DNA from 2 places in the Arthrobacter sp. MMS18-M83 genome. Region 1 is predicted to be linked to the other one. Evidence: riboswitches for the same ligand, from Rfam matches in the RefSeq annotation. Region 1 holds a riboswitch; the other holds the start of a gene.
The links. A riboswitch is a leader RNA that binds a small molecule or an ion and turns the genes downstream of it on or off. The one in region 1 is predicted to bind S-adenosylmethionine.
Positions count from the first base shown of each region.

Region 2: it holds a riboswitch for S-adenosylmethionine, as region 1 does, so the genes downstream of both, OW521_RS13535 (DUF1737 domain-containing protein) here and OW521_RS08910 (hypothetical protein) in region 1, are expected to answer to the same signal.

Region 1 is NZ_CP113343.1:1,895,299-1,898,526, forward strand. It holds partial or broken gene OW521_RS08905 (sodium:solute symporter family transporter) at 1-821, shown strand, start outside; SAM riboswitch class IV at 964-1,083, shown strand; gene OW521_RS08910 (hypothetical protein) at 1,099-1,419, shown strand; gene OW521_RS08915 (hypothetical protein) at 1,463-1,651, opposite strand; gene OW521_RS08920 (VIT1/CCC1 transporter family protein) at 1,920-3,083, shown strand; gene OW521_RS08925 (matrixin family metalloprotease) at 3,131-3,228, shown strand, end outside.
Region 2 is NZ_CP113343.1:2,857,446-2,860,673, forward strand. It holds gene OW521_RS13525 (O-succinylhomoserine sulfhydrylase) at 1-1,037, opposite strand, end outside; gene OW521_RS13530 (rhodanese-like domain-containing protein) at 1,038-1,448, opposite strand; gene OW521_RS13535 (DUF1737 domain-containing protein) at 1,445-1,702, opposite strand; SAM riboswitch class IV at 1,713-1,825, opposite strand; gene OW521_RS13540 (hypothetical protein) at 2,008-2,367, opposite strand; gene OW521_RS13545 (hypothetical protein) at 2,584-3,168, shown strand; gene OW521_RS13550 (aminodeoxychorismate lyase) at 3,210-3,228, opposite strand, start outside.

The DNA of each region.
Region 1 (3,228 bases):
TGCTGATCGGCCAGGACATCTGGCAGCGCGTCTTCACCGCCAAGATCCCCAAGGTGGCCCGTTGGGGCGGCGCCACCGCGGGCATCTACTGCGTCCTTTACGGCGTGGCCGGCGCCCTGATCGGTCTGGCCGCACGGGTTGCCCTGCCTAGCATCGACGTCAAAGCGCTTGGCAAGGACGTCGTCTACGCCGAGGTGGCAACGCACATCCTGCCGATCGGCATCGGGGGCCTGGTCATGGCCGCAACGGTCGCCGCCATGATGTCCACCGCCTCCGGTGCCCTCATTGCCGCAGCCCCGGTGGCCCGCGCTGACGTTGTCCCGTTCGTGGCCAGCTGGTTCGGCAAGACGATCAACACCGACGACACCGAAAACCCCGAGCACGACGTCAAGGCCAACCGGTACTGGGTCCTTGGCCTGGGCATCGTGGCGGTGTTGATCTCGATGGCGGCGCAAGACGTCGTGGTTGCCTTGACCATCGCCTACGACATCCTGGTGGGCGGCCTCCTGGTCGCCATCCTGGGTGGCTTGGTCTGGAAGCGCGGCACGGGCATCGCCGCGGCATGGTCCATGGCCGTCGGCTCGGTCCTGACCTTGGCCTTGCTCATCGCTTACGCCACGGGAATCATCCCCAGCGAAGACGGCGTCTACGCAAACGATCCCATCTACTGGGGCCTCGGCGCGTCGCTGCTCATCTACGTCGTGGTCTCCCTCCTCACGCCTCCCACGGAGCTCGAGGTCCGCGAGGCCTGGGACCGCCGCGTTGCCGGTGCGGTCACGGAGGAACTCCCGTTGGAGGTCCACCCGGTAGCCAGCCACTGAGCATCACAGAATAAATCACGACGGCGGCGCCGCACCTTCTCGTTCGAGGGGCTGCGGCGCCGCTGCCTCGTCCGGAGCGCTTCACGCCTGGCGTCCTTGCTACAGAGGCACCAGGGCGAGCCGGCCTGTACAGTAGGAAGAGCTTCAAGAGATGTGGCGCCAAGCTCCGACTTGCCATACGCCAACCCCATGTTCACGGGTGGTTCGGATGAAGAAGCGGCCCGACCCGGACCAGAGACAACCGAGCGGGCAAGAGCACCTCCACCAGGAGAAGGCAATGCCTTTGGAAACCGGCGCTACCGCCGCAGCCAGCCACACCACACAGCCAAGCACCCTGCCCGCGTCCCGGGCCAGGCGGGTTGACGAGTTCGTCCGGGTGATTCCCGGCGTCGACCTCTCCCAGGGTTCCATCACGTTCGTGGTGGACGGCCGGCTGGAACGCTTTTGGCATCACGAGCCGCGGCTCATCACCCAAGCCCTCTCGCAAGCAGTCCAGCCTGCCCGCTGGTTCCCGGCCACACGGAAGCTCACGCTGACGGTGGCCGCAACCGGGCACCGGGCCGGCGTGGAACGCCACTTCATCCTGAGCGCGTTTTAGCTACCCAGATTCAGCGAGTCGGGGCCATTCGACGCTGCCGGGGCTATTCGATCTCTCCAACCTCACGGTGTTCGTCGACGTCGAGCGGAACCGGCCGTTCGTCGTCGTCGAGGACCTCGGGTTGTTCTTCCCAGTCCTCGTCCACCTCCAGGTCCTCGTTGTAGTCGTAGGCGGGATCGGCCTCGACCGTGGGACGGTCGGGGTGGCGGGCGTGGGTCTCGGTGCTGTCCATGGTGCAACCTCCGTTCGACGTGCCGCTGAGCCCATCGCCAAGGCAGATCAGGCAGCCGGTCACCACGCCACCCCGCCAATTCGTGGACCCTGTCCATCCATCCCAGCACTGCCCCCTCCGGTGGTCAAGGCTTAGCGGGAGCCTCCCGGTTTTTGAGGCATACCTAAAACATCGAGTAAGGATTACCAGCCGAAAAACCGCGGAAATTGGCGATAAAGTGGACGTGCAATGAGGCGATGAAGCCCGCCCCAGCAACTCAGGAGTCCCGGTGCACCCGCACGCAAAAACCCCGCAATCAGACAGTCCGTTCGACTCAGGCAGTCCATCGCAAGACGCAGCAGCCACCAAGACTCCCCCGTCGTCGTCGGACCTCAAGCGCTGGCGGCAGTACTTGGCCGACGAACGTGCCGAGGCCGCCGTGTACCGCGAACTGGCGCAGCGCCGCGATGGTGAGGAACGCGAGATCCTTCTGGCCCTCGCAGAGGCCGAAGGCCGCCATGAGGCACACTGGCTCAAGCTCCTCGGCGAACACGCAGGCATGCCGAAAGCAGCCTCCATCCGTAGCCAGCTGCTTGGCTTCTTGGCGCGGAATTTCGGTTCGGTGTTCGTCCTGGCCCTCGCGCAAAGAGCGGAAGGCCGCTCCCCTTACGCGAAGGATCCAGCGGCAACCCGGGCAATGGCGGCCGACGAACAGATTCACGAGGAAGTTGTCCGCGGCCTGGCGACGCGCGGCCGCAACAGGTTGTCCGGCACCTTCCGCGCCGCGGTATTCGGTGCCAACGACGGCCTGGTCAGCAACCTTTCCCTCGTGATGGGCATGGCTGCCACCGGTGTGCCCGCAACCGTGGTCCTCTTCAGCGGTATCGCCGGCCTGTTGGCAGGCGCACTGTCCATGGGTGCCGGCGAATATGTCTCGGTCCGCTCGCAACTGGAGCTCCTCAAGGCCACCCGCCCCACCCAGGCGACGCTGACCGCAGCCCCGTCCCTGGACATCGAACACAATGAGCTCGTCCTGGTGTACCTGGCCCGGGGCATGTCCCACGAAGCCGCCGAACACCGCGCCGCCGAACGCATGGGCCTCTACAGCTGCGATTGCGATCCCAGCCTCTCGCTCCATCCCGAGGTTGAAGAAACCGTGAACGAGCACGAAGCGATTGGCTCCGCTTGGGGCGCCGCCATCTCCAGCTTCTGCTTCTTCGCCTCGGGCGCCATTGTGCCGATCCTGCCGTTCATCTTCGGCATGACAGGCTTCGCTGCGCTCGCTGTGGCCGGTACGCTGGTGGGCATCGCGCTTCTGTCGACTGGCGCCGTCGTCGGCTTGTTGTCCGGAACCTCGCCGCTGACCCGCGGCCTCCGCCAACTCGCCATCGGACTCGGTGCGGCCGCGGCCACGTATGGGCTGGGGCTCGTTTTCGGCGCTGTCATCCGTTAGTGGCATCGGCCCCTCGGGGCTCGGGAATCAGGGACTTGGGGGAAGACTTGCATTCGAACTACGGGTACGACGGCGGTCCGCCACCTCCGCAACGGCAGCCCAGTACCGCTGTCGCACTGTTCCGAAACCTCATGGTCGTGGCGAT
Region 2 (3,228 bases), 960 kb from region 1:
AGGTTGTTTGAGATGTCGATGACGGAGAGCCCGTCCAAAAGCGCGAAGGCGGCCTCTTTCGCCGAGCGCCCCGCAGAGGCGAGCAGTTCGAAGGTGAGCACCGTGCCGCCGGCCTTCATTTGCTTCGCGGCGAGCTCGTACTGCGGGTGCGACTTCAAGAGCGGGTACTTGACCCAGCTGATGGCCGGCTGTTGCTCAAGCCATTCCGCGATCCGCAGCGCTGACGCCGAGGAGTGGTTCACGCGCAGCCCCATCGTTTCGAGGCCCTTGGTCAGGACCCAGGCGTTGAACGCGGAGAGGGATGGCCCGGTGTGTCGCATGAGCTGCTTGACGGGACCGTCGATGAACTCCTTGGTGCCCATGATCGCTCCGCCCAGGACCCGGCCTTGGCCGTCGATGTGCTTGGTGCCCGAGTAGACGATCACGTCCGCGCCCAGATCGCCGCAGCGCTGCAGCAGGGGAGTGGCAAAGACATTGTCGACGACGACGGTGGCGCCCGCCGCGTGGGCCAGTTCGCTCACCGCGGCGATGTCGACGATTTCCTGCATGGGGTTCGACGGCGACTCGAAGAACACTGCCGTAGTCGGCTCGGACAACGCGGCACGCCACTGGCCCAGGTCCGGCCCGTCGACGAAGACGGTCTCGACTCCCCAGCGCGGCAGGATCTCGTTGAGGATGACGAAGCAGGAACCGAACAGTGAGCGCGCGGCAACCACCCGGTCACCGGCTGCCAGCAACGCACCGAGGGCGGTGAAGACAGCGGACATGCCCGACGCCGTCGCGAAGCACGCCTCGGTGCCTTCGAGCAGGCGGAGGCGCTCCTGGAAGGTGGCCACGGAGGGGTTGCCGTAACGGGAGTAGACGAAGCGTTCGTCCTCTCCGGTGAACGCGCGCTCGGCTGCTGCCGCGGACTCGTAGACGAAGCCGGAATTGAGGAAAACGGCCTCGGAAGTCTCCTGGAAATTGGTACGGTCAAGGCCACCGCGGACTGCCTGGGTGTCAGGGCTCCAGCCGGCGGCGTCAGGATTGAAAGTCACTTAGATGTTCCCCAGGTTCGTCGGAAGTCCACGGTTTTTCCAGCCGTTGACGGTTCGCTCGCCATAGCGGTCAGGCTCGCCTTCAAAGCCCTCCAACACGTTGTAGGCGGTGTAGCCGGCCTGTGTTGCGGCGATGGCGGCGGCGATGGAACGCTGGCCGGAACGGCAGAGGAAAACCAGCTCGGTGCCATCAGCCTCCGGGGCCTGCTGCGTCAGCTCTTCGATGAAACGCGTGTTGGGGATCCCGCCGGCAAGGTTCCACTGGATGAACAGGGGATCGTTTTCGGTGGCCTTGGTGTCTGGAATGCCGATGTGTGCCCACTCGCCTTCGGTGCGGACGTCCACCAGGATGGCGCCCTGCTCCAGTTTGGCCCAGGCGTCGTGCGGGCTCAGGTCGCCTGCGTAGCTCATGCGTGGCCCTCGCCGTCGAACTCTTCGTCGAGTGCATCCACTGCAGATGCGACTGCCGCATCCGCGCTGGCGATCGCCGCGGGGAGGACGATGGCCTGCGCCACGATCACGTCCGTGCCGTTGAAGGTGGCAGCCGGGCTGCCGTGCAGCACGTAGCCTTCCGAGAGCGCGGTGGAGATCCGCTCGCAGAATTCCTTGGTGTCGGGACCCGTGATGAGCCGGTAGGAGAGTTTTTCTTCGGTGGGTTCAGGCATTGGTGCTCCTCAGTCACGCTTGCAGTTCGAAAGTGTCGATACGCCGAGTAGTCACCTGAGGCACCCCGCCGGAGAGAGGGTTGCCGACCAGCAAGTCAGGGCTTCGCGCTGGTGCTCATTACTCAAGAAGAAAATAACATCCACGACGGCGGCCCGCACCACCGGCCGTCGTCATGTTCCGTAACCGGGGCGGCGGCCTAGCGGATCCGAGCGAAGAGCAGCGCTCGACGTCGGCCCTTGCGGGACCCGAATGCCCCTGCAAATATGTGGCAGGATCACGCATTTACCCAGCGTGGCTGGCTGAGCTAGGCCTCGGTTTCCCTCGGAAGCGGTTCCAGGCTTGCTTGGATCCGTCGTGGCAATGGTTTGGACTCTTGCACAAAATACGACGGTGAATGATGGAAGGTAGTGCCTTGATGCTTTCGGATTTCGAGCAACTCGTGGACGGATATCCCGGTGGCCGTGGCCAAGGCATGCAGCGAGAGGCTGTTGTGATGAGCTAAGGCAAAAACCACGCCTGACAGGGCTTCGAAACCTTCTGTCTCGTAGATTTCCTGTACCAAGTTGGACATGGCATTCGCATCGTCGATTGATCCCGCTGACGCGGCAGTCGCCATGGCAGTCAGCGACCATGCAGCGGAGTCGGGGCTGATGTAAATGCTCATGACGACACCCTACGGACTCAAGCCCACTTGTGGAATGGGCGGAAACGTTTCCTCGCCAACCCAAGCCTGATGCGCCGGCCCCAGAACCGGCGCATCAGACGTTTTTATCCGGCTGGGTGCCGCTGGCCCTAGAGGCAGATCGCCCTCCCCCAGCAGGGTTCACGAAACTAGTTAACTACCGCGGCCATGGCGGCACAATAGAGTGTAGCGAGCCAAATGACCCTGCCCGCTACACTCGGATTCATGTCGGGTCATGGGGGAACCAGAACGGTAGCGGTATTGCTGGCGGGGCTGCTGCTCGCCGCCGGGATATCCGGCTGTGAATATACCGACGCCGGTGATCCGCGGCCGGCTGCCGCACCCATGCGGACTTCTCCGCCGCGGGTCCCGGTGCCCACCAAGGATCAGGCCACAGCCGCCCTTGAAGCCAACAACCTGGTTATCGCTAGACACCTGCTCGGGCAAGCATCCGGGGCAGTGATCCTGGAGGACTCCGGCGCCGTGGGCGGCGCGGTCAGCGGAGTCAGCAAGAGCACCAAGGTAGAGACCGCCGGCTCGTACACCGTGACGGCGGCCTGCGTTGGTGCTCCGGAGGTCCAGATGGTCATCGGCCAGGATCCGCGGACCGGGTTGGCCCCACAGGACCAGACGTTCGATTGCTCCGCCCCATACACGGGAGTTGTTCAGCTGCAGCCGGGGCCGGTCAGCGTCCAGATCCATGTGGCGCGTGCCAACTCGGGCGCCTCCGCCTCTGCCGGAGCTGGAGAAGTCGCCGCGGTGAGGATTACGGCCAGTGGCTGAGAGGCGAGGCAGATCCTGAGTCAGTAGTGCCGCGATGGCGCCTATTCAATCCCCGCGAAC